2 regions of the Allobosea sp. Root670 genome follow, and region 2 is predicted to be linked to the other one. Evidence: predicted binding sites of a transcription regulator. Region 2 holds the regulator's gene; the other holds the start of a gene.
The links. Region 2 encodes LexA, which represses DNA repair genes until DNA is damaged. Its sites were predicted from a motif close to TGTTCNNNNTGTGTTCNG; they were not measured.

Region 1 (7,647 bases), on a different contig from region 2:
CGTCGCGACGCGGACCGCCGGGGCGGCCTTCGCGCTGCGGCCGGTCGCCACCACGGCGCTCGCCGCCCTCGCGACGCGGCTCGCCATCGCGGCGGCCACGCGGATTGCCCTGCTCGGGCCGGCGCCCGCCCTGGTGACGATGCGGCCGCCAGACCTCGATCAGTTCGGGCTCGGCAGGAGCTGCGTCGGCAACAGGGGTTTCCGTGGCAGAAGCTTCGGCAAGCGCCGGCTCCTCGGCAGCAGCAGCCGGCAGCGCGACCATCGCATCGGCCGGCACCGGCTCGCGCACCGTGTCCAGCTCGGCTTCGGTCAGGATCGGCGTATCCGCCGTCTCGACCGCGGGCGCTTCGACGACAACAGCCTCGCCTTCCGCCGGAGCATCCTCGTTCAGCGCAGCCGCCGGCTCGCTCGAGCCTTCGGCCCCGGCAGCGGGCTCAGCCTCAGTCTGCGCGGTTGCGACTTCACCCTCCGTGGCGGCGCCCTCAGTACCAGCTTCTGCCGCTGGGGCCATGACAGGCTGGGCCGGCTCGGTCGCAGCCGGGGGCGGCGCCAGCGGCACGGTGATCGCAGGCCCCGGACGCTTCACCGAGACATAGCCCAGCGAACGCAGGATCGAGGCGAAATCCTCGCCGGCGCAGCCGACGAGCGAAGTCATCGCGCCCGTGGCGACAAAGCCGTCCTGATCGGCGGCGCCGGTGGGCGGCACCCCTTGCGTGACGCCGGGGCGATAGGCGATCGCCGGACGGATGAGGTCGGCGAGGCGCTCCAGGATATCGACGCGCACCGCCCGCTCGCCGCAGACGCGGTACCCGGCAGCGCGGTAGAGCCCCTTCGGCACGGCCTTGTCGACCGGGAAGGAAGTACGGCCGGACGCCGCCAGATGCGCGATGTCGTCGAGCCCGGCCGTCTCCGGCCCGCCATGCTTCAGCGCCCAGAGCTGGGCGGCGAGCGCACGCGGCGCGGGCTTCAGCAGCGCCGGCATATAGATGTGGAAAGCACCGAAACGAATGCCGAGCTGGCGTAGCGCCGCACGGCCCTCCTGGTCGAGCGCCTTCATCTCGTCACCGACCTTGGCGCGTTCGAGCACGCCCAGCGCCTCGGCCGCCTGATAGGCGATGCCTCGCGCAATGCCGGTGACGTTCTCGGCCGCTTCCAGAATCTGGACCGCGCCGAGCAGGCGGGTGACGTGATTCTTCAGCCAGAGATTGAGCCGGCCCTCGACCTGCTCGCGTGCGGGGCCGGTGAGATGCTCTTCCACCAGCAGGCGCAGCCGTGGCTCGAGCACCTTCTCGCCGGCCGTCAGGCGCGCGACCGGCTCGCCGGTCCAGCGCACCAGCCCGTCATGCGAGAGCAGGAAGGCATCGTCGCCCGCCAGCACGACGCGCGCCGCCCTCGCCTCGATCTCGGAGCCGAGCGCCTTCATCGCCGCCAGGTTCAGGGCCTTGACCTCCGGCCCCCCGGCCTTCGGATCCGCCGTAAAGCGGAAGCCCTGCAGCATCCCCACATGCTGGCCCTCGACGAGCACGTCGCCCGTCGCGGTGACCTCAGCCTCCAACATCGCATTCTCCCGCAAGCGGCGCATCAGGACACTGGTGCGCCGATCGACAAATCGGTGGGCCAGACGCTCGTGCAGAGCATCCGACAGCTTGTCCTCTACAAGACGCGCCATGCCCTGCCAATGCTCTGGATCAGGTAACCAGTCGGGACGATTGGCGACGAAGGTCCAGGTCCGGACCTGCGCGATCCGCGCCGAGAGCGTATCGATCTCGCCATCGGTCCGGTCGAGCGCAGCCAGCTGCGCCGCATACCAGTCGGCATCGAGCCGGCCATGGCGCATCAGCCTGAGATACAGCGTCGTCGCGAGATCGGCATGCTGCATCGGCGAAATCTTGCGGTAATCCGGCAGACCGCAGACCTCCCAGAGCCGCTCGACGCCGGCGCGGCCCTGCGCCAAGCGTACAATATCCGGGTCCTTCGCCAGGATTTCCAGCGTCGACATGTCCTCTGCGATCAGTGCGCGCGTCAGCCCCTGTTCGGATGGCTGGAGGTTGAGCGTCTCGAGCAGGCCGCCGATCGAGCGCAGGTCGAGATCGGAATTGCGCCACTGCATCTGGCGGATCGGCTCGAAGCGGTGATTCTCGATCGCGTCGACCAGTTCCGCGTCGAAAGGCGGGCAGCGCCCGCTGGTGCCGAAGGTGCCGTCGCGCAGATGCCGCCCGGCACGCCCGGCGATCTGGCCGAACTCAGCCGGGTTGAGCTTGCGGTAATGATGCCCGTCGAATTTCTTGTCGGCGGCGAAGGCGATGTGGTTGACGTCGAGATTGAGCCCCATGCCGATCGCATCGGTCGCGACGAGATAATCGACATCGCCGGACTGGTAGATCTCGACCTGGGCGTTGCGGGTCCGCGGCGAGAGAGCGCCCAGCACCACGGCCGCCCCGCCCTTCTGCCGGCGGATCAGTTCTGCGATGGCATAGACCTCCTCGACCGAGAAGGCGACGATGGCCGAGCGCGGCGGCAGGCGCGTGATCTTGCGATCACCGGCGAAGGTCAGGTTCGACAGGCGCGGGCGCGTGACGACGTTCACGCCGGGCATGAGCTGCTCGATCAGCGGACGCATCGTCGCAGCGCCGATCAGCATGGTCTCGGCCCGGCCTCGCCGGTTGAGCAGGCGGTCGGTGAAGACATGGCCGCGGTCGAGATCGGAAGCGAGCTGGATCTCGTCGATCGCCACGAAATCGACGGCAAGGTCACGCGGCATCGCCTCGACCGTGCAGACCCAGAAGCGCGGCCGCTCCGGCTTGATCTTCTCCTCGCCGGTGACGAGCGCGACGGCCTCGGGGCCGACCTTGTCGACGACGCGCTGATAGACCTCGCGCGCGAGCAAGCGGAGCGGCAGCCCGATCATGCCGGTGGGATGGGCGACCATGCGCTCGATGGCGAGATGGGTCTTGCCGGTATTGGTCGGGCCCAGCACGGCCGTGACGCTATTGGCGCGGGCGGCGGGCGGCAGCGAACGGAAAGGAAGCAAGGCGAAGGAGCCGATCAAATCGCCCGCCCATACGGGCGGGAGCGTGGACGGGGTCGATGCAGGTCTTAAGAGCAGGCCTTACAAGAACGAGTCTGGAACGAAGCGGGGCCGAATCGCTGACTCCGGCAGAATCGGGTTTTGTTCCCTTTTCGGAATCCGTGCCCTGGCGGCATGGGCCATGTCGTCATCGCGCCCTCCCGGAATGGCGTGGCAGAGCAGCGCAAAAGCCGCCCGGCAGGAATCCTATTTAAGCCTTTTCAGCCCGGAGACGAGAGGCAAGGCAGATTTCCGATCTGCCCGCGCGCCTCAATGATGAGCGTGGTCGCACTGCCCATGATCGGCCAAGGCCTCGATGATCGCGCAATCGCAAGCCGCGACGCCGCCCGAGCAGGTCGTGGCGATCCGCTCCAGCTCCTTCTCCAGCGAGCGCAATTTCGCGATCTTGTCGCGGACCTCGTCGAGATGGGCGACCGAAATCGCATGCGCCTCGTCGCAAGCCATGCCCGGCGTATCCGAGAGCTTCAGAAGGGTGCGGATGTTCTCGACCGCGAAGCCGAGATCGCGCGCATGCTTGATGAAGGCGAGCCGCTCGGCATGGCGCCGGCCATAGCGGCGCTGATTGCCCTCGGAACGCTCAGGCGGCGGCAGCAGACCGACCTGCTCGTAATAGCGGATGGTCTCGACCTTGACCCCGGTGCGATCGGCCAGCGCGCCGATCGGCATCACGCGCTCGAGCTTACCGGCAGCAGTCATCGCGTCACCTCAAGAAGCTATAGTTCCTATAGCTTCAGATAACCCTGCCCAGCCCGTTTGCAAGCTCGATCAAGCCACGCCCATCGCCAGCAGGTCATGGACATGGACGAGCCCGGCCGGACGATCTTCGGCATCGACCACGATCAGCGCCGTGATCCGGCTGCGGTTGACCAGTTCCAGCGCCTCGACCGCGAGCGTGTCGAGGCCGACGCGGCGCGGATTCACCGTCATGATATCGCGCGCCCTGAGCGAGACCCCACCGCCCATCGCTGCCTTGCGACGCAGATCGCCGTCGGTGACGACACCGGCGAGCTTGCCGTCCAGGTCCATCACCACGGCACAGCCGAAGCCCTTGTCCGAGATCATCGCGATGACGTCGGGCAGCAGCGTGTCCAAACCGATCAGCGGCAAATCGGCACCACGATGCATGATGCTCTCGACGGTCTTAAGCTGTGCACCAAGCTTGCCGCCGGGGTGGTAGACGAAGAAATCCTGCCGCGAGAAGCCGCGCGCCTCCAGCAGCGCCACGGCGAGTGCATCGCCGAGCGCCATCTGCATCGTCGTCGAGGTCGTCGGCGCGAGCCCGTTCGGACAGGCCTCCGTCGCCTTGGGCAGGACGAGCGCGATATCCGCTTCCTTGCCCAATGTGCTCTCGGCATTGGCGGTGATGGCGATCAGCCCGACGCGGAAGCGGCGCGTGTAACCGACGAGCGCGGCGAGTTCGACCGCCTCGCCGGACCAGGACAGCGCGATTACGACATCCTCGGGCTGGACCATGCCGAGATCGCCATGGCTCGCCTCGGCCGGGTGGACGAAATGTGCGGGCGTCCCGGTCGAGGCCAGCGTCGCCGTGAGCTTGCGCCCGACATGGCCGGACTTGCCCATGCCGGAGACGATCACGCGCCCGCTCGAGCCCCGGATCATCGCCACGGCCTCAGTGAAAGGCTGGCCCAGCCCATCCGCTAGGGCGGCATGGAGTGCATCGAGCCCGGCGCGCTCGGTGGCGATGGTGCGGAGGGCGGAATCGCGGATATCGGCTGTCATGCCGCGCGCTGTAGCACGGCGCCATCAGTCATTTCCACCGCCTGTCGACGCAGTCGACCAGTGTTGACGGCTCCTTAACCCTGTTCGTTCTAACTCCATTAACCATGCGCGAAATCCGCGCGCCCCGTCTTCTGGAGCCCTGCGACGCCCGTGTCCGGCCGCGCGACGACCCTGCTTCTGTCCGGAACGGCTTTGGCCGGGCTTGCGCTCGCCCATACGGCGGCGCAGGCACAGCAGATGCCGCGCGGCGATCTCAGGACCGGCACCCCGGCTTACGTCGCGCAGCAGCCGGCAGCTCCCCAGCCCGATCTGACGCCCGCCACCGCCGAGCCGGAAGCCGTCCGCGATCCCGCCGGGCTGGCCCAGCGGCAGGGGTCGGCGGTTTCGGGGCGGCAGCCGCCGCGCGCCAGCCAACCGATCCAGGCGCCGACGCTGCGCGGCGTCACCCAGCGCCAGTTCCGCGCGCCACCGCCCGCTGTCACGGTGCTGCCACCGCCGCCACCTCCCGCTCCCCCACCGCCCCGGCGCCGCCCGGCGAGCGAGGAAGACCCCTATGCCGCGCTCGGCATCCGGATCGGCTCGGTCACCTTGCGTCCCTCGGTCACCAATTCGATCGGCTACGATACCAATCCGCAGCGCACATCGGCTCCGGGCACCAAGGGCTCGGCCTATAGCCGCCACGAGGGCGAACTGGCGATCCAGTCCGACTGGAACGTCCACGAGCTCAAGGGTCAGCTGCGCGGCGGCTACCTCGAATTCTTCCGCGCCAAGGACGCCTCCCGTCCCGATGCCGAGGGCAATCTCGACCTGCGTCTCGATGCGACCCGCGACACCCGCATCCTCCTGGAATCGCGGCTCAAGCTCGACACGCAGCGGCCGGGCTCGCCGGACCTGACCGCCAACGTGACCGGCCGCCCGCAGATCTACCAGTATGGTGCCTCTGCCGGCGTCACGCATGACATCAACCGGCTGCAATTGACGCTGCGCGGTTCGGTCGACCGCAGCGACTACGAGGATGCCCGCCTCTCAAACGGTGCGATGCTGTCGCAGAAGGACCGGAACATGACCCAGTACGGCCTGCGCCTGCGCGCCGCCTACGAGGTCACGCCCGGCTTCAAGCCCTTCGTCCAGGCCGAGATCGACCAGCGCGAGTTCGACGAGAAGAGCGATTCCAGCGGCTATATGCGCTCCTCGAACGGCGTGACCGGGCGCGTCGGCTCGACCTTCGAGATCAGCCGGCAGCTCACCGGCGAGGTCTCGGGCGGCTATCAGGATCGCAAATATGACGATACGCGCCTGAAGAACCTGCGCGGCTTCGTCGGCGATGCCGCGGTGCTGTGGTCGCCGACGCCGTTGACGACCGTGACCCTGCGCGGCGGCGCCGAGCTCGGCGACACCACGATCGCCGGCTCGTCGGGCACGACCGTGCGGCGCGCGACGCTGGAAGTGGCGCATGCCTTGCGCCGCAACCTCACTGTCACCGGCTTCACCAATTTCAGCCGCACCGAATATGACGGCCAGGGCCTGCGCGAGGACTACACCAATGTCGGCGCGCGGCTCGAATACAAGCTGACGCGCACCTTCGCCGTGCGCGCGAGCTTCACCCATGAGCGCCTGAACTCGACAGCGCAGGGCTCGGATTACACCGCGAATGTCTCGCTGGTGGGCTTGAGGGTGCAGTTCTGAAGATGAGCCGTCATGCTCGGGCTTGACCCGAGCATCTCATGACCGGAAGGCGCTGGTTTCCGAGATGGCCGGGTCAGGCCCGGCCATGACGGCCTAGCCTCACTCCATCCCTTCCAGCTCGATGATCATGCCCTCGATCATTCGGAGCCCGATCTGCCAGAAGCCCGGGTCCTTCGCGTCGAGCCCGAAGGGCGCCAGCAGCTCGCCATAAGGCTTGCTGCCGCCGGCCGAGAGCAGCGCGAAATAGCGCTCCTGGAAGCCCTCGGCGGCATTCTGGTAGACGCCGTAGAGCGAGTTCACCAGGCAATCCCCGAAGGCATAGGCATAGACGTAGAAGGGCGAATGGATGAAGTGCGGGATGTAGCACCAATAGGGCTCGTATCCGCTCGACAGCCGGATCGCCGGGCCGAGGCTCTCGGCCTGCACGCTCATCCAGAGCTCGCAGAGCGCCTCCGGCGTCAATTCGCCCTCGCGGCGGGCTTCATGGACCTTGCGCTCGAAGGTATAGAAGGCGATCTGGCGCACGACCGTGTTGATCATGTCCTCGACCTTCGCCGCCAGCATCGCCTTGCGCTGCTTCGGGTCGGAGGTCGTATCGAGCAGCTTGCGGAAGGTCAGCATCTCCCCGAAGACGCTTGCCGTCTCGGCGAGCGTCAGCGGCGTCGGCGCCATCAGGGCTCCGTTCGGCGCCGCCAGCACCTGATGCACGCCGTGCCCCAGCTCATGCGCCAACGTCATCACGTCGCGCGGCTTGCCCTGATAGTTCAGCAGCACATAGGGGTGCGCGGATGGCACGGTCGGGTGAGCAAACGCGCCCGGCGCCTTGCCTGGACGCGGCGGCGCATCGATCCAGCGCTCGTCGAAGAAACGCTTCGCGATCGCCGCCATCTCCGGCGAGAAGGCGCCATAGGCCGAGAGCACGGTCTCGCGCGCTTCGGTCCAGGGAATCGTGCGCTGCTCGACCTGCGGCAGCGGGGCATTGCGGTCCCAGAAATCCAGCTCCTCGCGGCCGAACCACTTCGCCTTCAGGCGATAATAGCGATGCGACAGGCGCGGATAGGCCTCGCGCACGGCAGCGACGAGAGCATCCACCACTTCGCGCTCGACCCGGTTCGCGAGATGGCGGGAATCCG
Region 2 (7,647 bases):
CTCGAGGAAGTCGCCGTGCTCGGCGAGCTGCTCGATCGGGTAGCCGCGATAGAGCAGCACGCCCTTGTCGCCGTCGATATAGGTGATCTGCGACTCGCAGCTCGCCGTCGAGGTGAAGCCGGGATCGTAGGTGAACATGCCCGTCTGGGCGTAAAGCTTGGCGATGTCGATGACGGCGGGGCCGACCGACCCCTCCTTGATCGCCATGTCGACGGTCTTGTCGCCGACCTGGAGCTGGCTGGTATTTCCGCTCATCGATACCGATCCTTTCAAGGCTCGCTGCTGTTCAGCCCCGGTTTCGCCTCTCCGCGCTTGCGCGCCGGGCATCTCTCATCCGAAGGCCGCGATATGACGAACACATGTCGGAAGGAGAAGGGAGAAGTCGGTCCATGTGACTGATTTACAAGCAATATTCGTGCCTCGCCACGTTGCCGCGGTGCAATGCACATGCGCGTCACTAGACCATTTGCGCAGCGCATTCAACCGAGCCAAAAGGCGGTTGGAACCGCGCTGGGCTCATATCTGCGCGAGCATCAGTGCCGTCGCCTTTCGCAAGGCGGCGGTCGGTCCATGGGATCGGGAGTTGGCAGGCTTTTCGGGCAGGCCAAAACCTGGATCGGAGCCGTTCAAGCCGTCTGGTCGGCGAGCCGCGCCAGCGTCTCTTCACGACCCAGAACGGCCATGACGTCGAAGAGGCCCGGCGACATCGCCCGGCCGGTCAGCGCTGCGCGCAGCGGCTGCGCGGCCTGGCCGAGCTTGAGCCCGCTTTCCTCGACATAGGCGCGCACCGCCGCTTCGAGCGGCGCAGGCGTCCAGTCGCCGACGGCAGCGAGCTTTTCCGCGATCTTCGGCAGGCGCTGGCGCGCGGCTTCGTCGAGCAGGCCCTTGGCCTTGTCGTCGAGCTGCAGCGGGCGCTGGGCATAGAGATAGAAGGCGCTGTCGAGCAGTTCGATCAGCGTCTTGGCGCGCTCCTTGAGGCCGGGCATGGCGGCAAGGAACTTCGCTTCCAGCTCCGGTGAGAGCGTCGGCCCAAGTCCACGCGCCGGTCCGATCTCCGGCAGGATGACCTTGAGCGCAGCGAGCAGCTCCACATCATCGGACTGGCGCATGTAGAGGCCGTTGAGGTTCTCCAGCTTGGCGTAGTCGAAGCGCGCCGGCGAACGGCCGATCGAGGAGAGATTGAAGGCGTCGATCATCTCCTGCGTCGAGAAGACCTCCTGGTCGCCATGGCTCCAGCCCAGCCGCACCAGATAGTTGCGCAGAGCCGCCGGCAGGTAGCCCATCGAGCGATAGGCATCGATGCCGAGCGCGCCATGCCGCTTCGAGAGCTTGGCACCGTCCGAGCCGTGGATCAGCGGGATATGCGACATGCTCGGCACGTCCCAGCCCAGCGCCTCGTAGATCTGGGTCTGGCGGGCGGCGTTGGTCAGGTGGTCGTCGCCGCGGATGATATGGGTGACGCCCATGTCGTGATCGTCGACGACGACGGCGAGCATATAGGTCGGCGTGCCGTCCGAGCGCAGGAGAACGAGATCGTCGAGATTCTCGTTCTGCCAGACGACGCGGCCCTGGACCTCGTCATTGACCACGGTCTCGCCGGTCTGCGGCGCCTTGAGGCGGATCACCGGCTTTGCGCCTTCCGGCGCCGTCGCCGGGTCGCGGTCGCGCCAGCGCCCGTCATAGCGCAGCGGCTTGCCCTCGGCGCGTGCCTTCTCGCGCATCTCCTCGAGCTCGGCCTGGGTCGCATAGCAGTGATAGGCCTTGCCGGCGGCAAGCATCTGCTCGGCGACCTCGCGATGCCGCGCCACGCGCTGGAACTGGTAGACAGTCTGCCCGTCCCAATCGAGGCCGAGCCATTCCAGCCCGTCAAGAATCGCGGCGATCGCCGCGTCGGTCGAGCGTTCCCGGTCGGTATCCTCGATGCGCAGCAGCATCTTGCCGCCTTGCCGGCGCGAATAGAGCCAGTTGAACAGCGCGGTCCGGGCTCCGCCGATATGCAGGAAACCGGTGGGCGAGGGCGCAAAGCGCGTGACGACGGCGTTGCTCATGGGAGGAAACTCCGGCCGGGCGGCGCAGGGCCGTCCGGGGCAAGACAGGGGATGGCGCAGGTTGAGACATGACAACCGGCGCGCGCCCTGTAACATGGCTTGGCCGGAAACGTTAAGCGGTCAAATCGCAGCGCCGGCAGGGGAGGCGGGCGATGCAGCCGGCGCCGCCGGGGCAGGGGCAATCGGGAAGCCGGCGCGGCGCGCGCGCCGATGCCTTGCCGGCTCGCCTCCATGTTCCGGCCTCGCTGGCGGCAGGCCTCCGCGCCCTGCTTCGGCAGCTTTGGCTTCAGCTCCAGCAAGGCTTCGCCCTTGAGGCCGAAAGGCGGCGTCCCTTCCTCTGGCTGCCGATCGCGATGGGCGCCGGCATCCTGCTCTATTTCGCGGCCGATCGTGAGCCGGCACTCTGGGCGCCGCTGCTCGGCCTGGCCCTGAGTGCTGCACTGGCCTTCGCCCTGCGCCTGCGCCGCTTCGCCGCGATGGCTTGCCTCGCCGCAGCCGCTGCTTTCGCCGGCTTCGCCGCCGGGGTCTGGCGCACGGCCGATATCGCCGCGCCGATGCTGGAGCGGCCGCGGATCGGCAAGCTCTCCGGCTTCATCGAGAGCGTCGAGGCCCGCGACAAGGGCGCGCGGCTCGTGCTGCTGGTGACGGATCTCGCGAATGTGCCGGCTGATCAGCGTCCGAAGCGCGTCCGCGTCAATATTCGGCAAGGCTCCGTGGCACCGGGCGACCATATCATTGCCACGGCGCGCTTGCTGCCGCCGCCGGGACCGGCGCGGGCCGGCGGCTATGATTTCGGCCGTGATGCCTTCTTCCGCGGGATCGGCGCTGTCGGCAGCATCTCCGGCAAGATCGCGCTCGCGCCCGCGCCCCATCCGATGCCGACGCGCCTTGCGATCGATGTGATGATCGACCGCGCCCGCAACGCGCTGACGAAGCGCATCGCCGAGGTCGGAGGCGGGCAGGGCGGGGCGGTCGCCGCGGCGCTCGTCACCGGCAAGCGCGGCCTGATCACCGAAGCGACGAACAACGACCTGCGCGCCGCCGGCATCTATCACATCGTCTCGATCTCGGGCCTGCACATGGTGCTCGCCGCTGGAACGATCTTCTGGCTGGTCCGGGCGCTGCTGGTCCTGTCGCAGACGGTGGCGCTGCACTGGCCGGTCAAGAAGATCGCGGCGGCAGCGGCGATGCTCGGCGCGACCGCCTATTGCATCTTTTCCGGGAGCGATGTCGCGACCGAGCGCTCGCTCATCATGACGCTGGTCATGCTCGGCGCGATCCTCGTCGACCGCGCCGCGCTCAGCATGCGCAATCTCGCGCTGGCCGCCATGATGGTGCTGCTGCGCGAGCCGGAGGCCTTGCTCGGGCCGAGCTTCCAGATGTCCTTCGGTGCGGTCGCGGCGCTGATCGCCTTCGCGGAACGCTGGGAAGGGCGAAGCCGCACCGAGCCGCCGCGCGTGTTGCCCTGGCCGCTCGGAGCCGTTTGGACGGCGGCGCTTGGCATCCTCGTCACCACCATGCTGGCCACCGCCGCGACGGCGCCCTTCGGAGCCTATCACTTCCAGACCTTCAATCCCTTCGGCCTGCTCGGCAACGCCATGGCGCTGCCCTTCGTCTCGCTCTTCGTCATGCCGGCGGCGGTGTTCGGCGTGCTCGCCTATCCGTTCGGGCTGGACTGGCCGGCCTGGGCCCTGATGGGGCTCGCCTCCGACGTCGTCCTCAAGGTGGCGCATTGGGTCGCGGCCATCGACCATTCCACCGTGACGGTGGCGGCTTTCGGCTCAGGCGTGCTGGCCTGCTTTGCGATGACGCTGTTGTGGCTGACGCTCTGGACCACGGCTTGGCGCTGGCTTGCGGCCTTGCCGCTGATCTTCGGCGTCGCGATCGCCGGAAAGCCGGAGCGGCCGGAAATCCTGATCGAGCGCGATGGCTCCGGGATGGCCGTGCGCGGTCCCGACGGGCGCCTCGCCATCGCCGGCAAGCCCAGCCGCTTCGTCCTGCAGCAATGGCTCGCCGCCGATGGCGACAGCCGCTCGCCCGACGATCCCAGCTTGCGCGCCGGCATCGCCTGCGACCGGCTGGCATGCGTTGCGCAGACCGCCGACAAGCGCACAATCTCCTATACGCGCGAGCGACTCGCCATCATCGAGGATTGCCAGCGCGCCGACCTCGTCATCACCGCCATCCCCTGGGGCGGCACCTGCAAGGCCAGGCTGGTCGAGCGCATGACGCTATCACGCGACGGCGCGACCTCGCTCTACCGGACGGCGTCGGGATGGAGCAGCCATATCGCGGAGCAGTCCGACAGTGAGCGGCCCTGGAGCCGCCGGCGCGAGCGACGCCTGACGGAGCCAGGCACGCGTCCCACCAATCAGTCGGTCACCGTACAGCCCGCACCGGCCGCCGACAACGAAGCCGAGGCCGACACCGAACGCCTTCAGTAGCGCCGCATCAGATTGACCAGCCGGCCCTGGATCTTGACCCGGTCGGGGCCGAGCACACGGGTCTCGTAGGCCGGGTTCGCCGCTTCGAGCGCGATCGAGGAGCCGCGCTTGCGCAGGCGCTTCAGCGTCGCTTCCTCGTCATCGATCAGTGCCACGACGATGTCGCCGGTATTGGCCGTGTCCTGCCTGCGGATGACGACGGTGTCGCCGTCGAGAATGCCGGCCTCGACCATCGAATCACCGCGCACTTCCAGCGCGTAATGCTCGCCGGAGCCGAGCATGTCCGGCGGCAGCGAAACGGTGTGGCTGCGGCTCTGGATCGCCGAGATCGGCGTACCCGCCGCGATGCGGCCCATCACCGGGATGGCGATGGAATGCCGGCTGTCGTCCTCGGCAGGGCGCGGCTTGGCCACGCTGGGCTGTGAGCCCAGGCCGCCCTGGACGATGGCCGGGCTGAAGCGGGGCCGTGCCTGAGGCGCGCCGAGCCCATCCGGCATCTTGATGACTTCGAGCGCACGCGCCCGGTTCGGCAGGCGGCGGATGAAGCCGCGCTCCTCCAGGGCCATGATCAGGCGGTGAATGCCGGATTTCGAGCGCAGGTCGAGCGCATCCTTCATCTCGTCGAAGGAGGGCGGCACGCCACTTTCGCGCAAGCGTTCCTGGATGAAGCGCAGGAGTTCATGTTGCTTGCGTGTCAGCATGGTCGCCGCCAGCCCCTCAATGCGCAGATTCGAAACAAAGCACGAACACCATACGCGTTCTGCTTGTGTTCCGCAAGCCGCTACCGCAAGGGCAGGATGCGGCAGGCCTCGCCTTTCTTCGCGGTAGCGGCATGGGCCGGGCGGATCGTCAGGGCCTGAGCGCGCGCCAGCGTGCCGAGCATCGAGGAATCCTGCCGGTCGAAGGGCGTCGCCACCCAGCCTTCCGGCGTCAGCGTGAGCTCCGAGCGCAGGTAATCCTCGCGCTCGTCATTGCCGGGCATGTCGCGTCCCAGAATGGCGGGGATGCTGCGGTCGCGATCGGCGTCCGCGATGCCGAGCAGCGCCTCGATCAAGGGCAGCACGAAGAGATGGCCGCAGACGATCGAGGAGACCGGATTGCCCGGCAGCCCGACCACGACCATCCGGCCGAGGCGTCCGGTCATCATCGGCTTGCCCGGCCGCATCGCGATCTTCCAGAAGCCCAGCGTCATGCCGGCCCGCGTCAGCGCTTCCTGCACGAGATCATGCGCGCCGACCGAGGCCCCGCCGAGCGTGATCAGCACATCGGCGTCGGCCTCGCCCGCCCTTGCGATCTTGCTGGCGAGATCGGCATGGTCGTCACGGGCGATGCCGAGATCGATGACAGTGCCGCCGGCCTTCTCGACCAGCGCGGCGAGCGAGAACGAGTTCGAGGCGACGATCTGGTCGCGGCCCACAGGTTCGCCCGGCGCCACCAGTTCGTCTCCGGTGGCGAGAATCGCCACCCGAGGCTTCCGCCGGACAGGCAAAGTCGGATGCCCCATCGCGGCAGCAAGGCCGAGGGCGGCGCTGTCGAGTGCGCGCCCGGCTTGAAGCAGCACGTCGCCTTCATGGAAATCGAGCCCTGCGGCGCGGAGGAACTTGCCTTTAGCTGGCGGCACGCGGACGCGGATCACCGGGCTGTCGACGCCGTCGGCATCTTCCTGCATCAGGATGGTGTCGGCGCCTTCAGGCATCGGTGCGCCCGTGAAGATGCGCACCGCCTGTCCTGGCCCGACCGCGCCCTCATAGGCCCGGCCGGCAGCGGATTCGCCGATGACAGTGAGCGAAACGCCTTCCGCCATCTCGTCGCCGCGCACGGCATAGCCATCCATGGCGGAATTGGCGAAGGGCGGTTGCGTCCTGAGGGCCTTGACCTCACCGGCCAGCACCCGCCAGGCGCATTGCGCCAGCGGCAGGGTTTCCGCCCCGGTCGGCCCCGGAATGCTGTCGAGCAGCGCCTTGCGCGCGACGGGGACCGGGGTGAGCGCCATCAGCTAGCTTTCGCCTCGTAATCGCCGGACTGGCCGCCGGACTTGTGCAGCAGGCGGATGTTCTCGATCCGCATCGCCCGGTCGACCGCCTTGACCATGTCGTAGACGGTGAGACAGGCGACGGAGACGGCGGTGAGCGCCTCCATCTCGACGCCGGTCTGACCCTTCATCTTGACTTCGGCGCGCACGCGCACGCCTGGCAAGGCCTCGTCGATCGCGAGATCGACGGCGATCTTGCTGAGCAGCAGCGGGTGGCAGAGCGGGATCAATTCATGCGTGCGCTTCGCCGCCATGATGCCGGCGAGGCGCGCGGTGCCGAGCACGTCGCCCTTCTTGGCGTTGCCGTCGCGCACGATCGCGATCGTCTCCGGCGCCATGACGACCTGGCCCTCGGCGATCGCCATGCGGGTCGTCTCGGCCTTACCGCCGACATCGACCATATGCGCCTGGCCTTGCGCGTCGAGATGGCTGAGCCGGCTCACGCCGCGACGGCCTTGCCGGTCAGCAGCGCCTGCGTCGCGGCGGTGACGTCGGCCTGCCGCATCAGGCTCTCGCCGACGAGGAAGCTGTTGACGCCGATCGGATTGAGCCGGGCGATGTCGTCATGCGTGAAGATGCCGCTCTCGCTGATGACGATCCGGTCAACCGGCACACGCGGCGCCAATCGCTCGGTCACGGCGAGATCGACATTGAAGCTGCGCAGGTCGCGGTTGTTGATGCCGAGCAGCCGGCTTTCGAGCTTGAGCGCCCGGTCGAGCTCGGCATCGTCATGGACCTCGACGAGGACATCCATGCCGAGTTCGCGCGCGGTCTCGTTCAGCGCCCTGGCGGTGGCGTCGTCGACACCGGCCATGATGACCAGGATGCAGTCGGCGCCCCAGCTGCGGGCCTCGTAGACCTGATAGGGCTCGTAGAGGAAATCCTTGCGCAGTGCCGGCAGGCCGGCAGCCTCCCGCGCTTCGGTGAGGAATTCCGGCCGCCCCTGGAAGGACGGCGCGTCGGTCAGGACGGAGAGGCAGGCAGCGCCGCCGGCCGCATAGGCGCGGGCGAGCGAAGGCGGGTCGAAATCGGCGCGGATCAGGCCCTTGGAGGGGCTCGCCTTCTTGATCTCGGCGATCAGAGCGGGCGTGCCCTGAGCGAGCTTGTTTGCGAGCGCGTCAGC

Region 1: a site for LexA is predicted at 3,114-3,131, ahead of ASE61_RS24095 (helicase-related protein). Genes of this name have one in related genera too.

The regions. Positions count from the first base shown of each region.
Region 1 is NZ_LMJU01000020.1:76,313-83,959, reverse strand. Features, by position in the region: gene ASE61_RS24095 (helicase-related protein) at 1-3,031, opposite strand, end outside; gene ASE61_RS24090 (MerR family transcriptional regulator) at 3,338-3,757, opposite strand; gene ASE61_RS24085 (KpsF/GutQ family sugar-phosphate isomerase) at 3,854-4,828, opposite strand; gene ASE61_RS24080 (outer membrane beta-barrel protein) at 4,979-6,514, shown strand; gene ASE61_RS24075 (M3 family oligoendopeptidase) at 6,614-7,647, opposite strand, start outside.
Region 2 is NZ_LMJU01000015.1:473,125-480,771, reverse strand. Features, by position in the region: gene gltA (citrate synthase) at 1-255, opposite strand, end outside; gene gltX (glutamate--tRNA ligase) at 627-2,048, opposite strand; gene ASE61_RS14705 (ComEC/Rec2 family competence protein) at 2,201-4,492, shown strand; gene lexA (transcriptional repressor LexA) at 4,486-5,193, opposite strand; gene glp (gephyrin-like molybdotransferase Glp) at 5,274-6,485, opposite strand; gene moaC (cyclic pyranopterin monophosphate synthase MoaC) at 6,485-6,967, opposite strand; gene trpC (indole-3-glycerol phosphate synthase TrpC) at 6,964-7,647, opposite strand, start outside.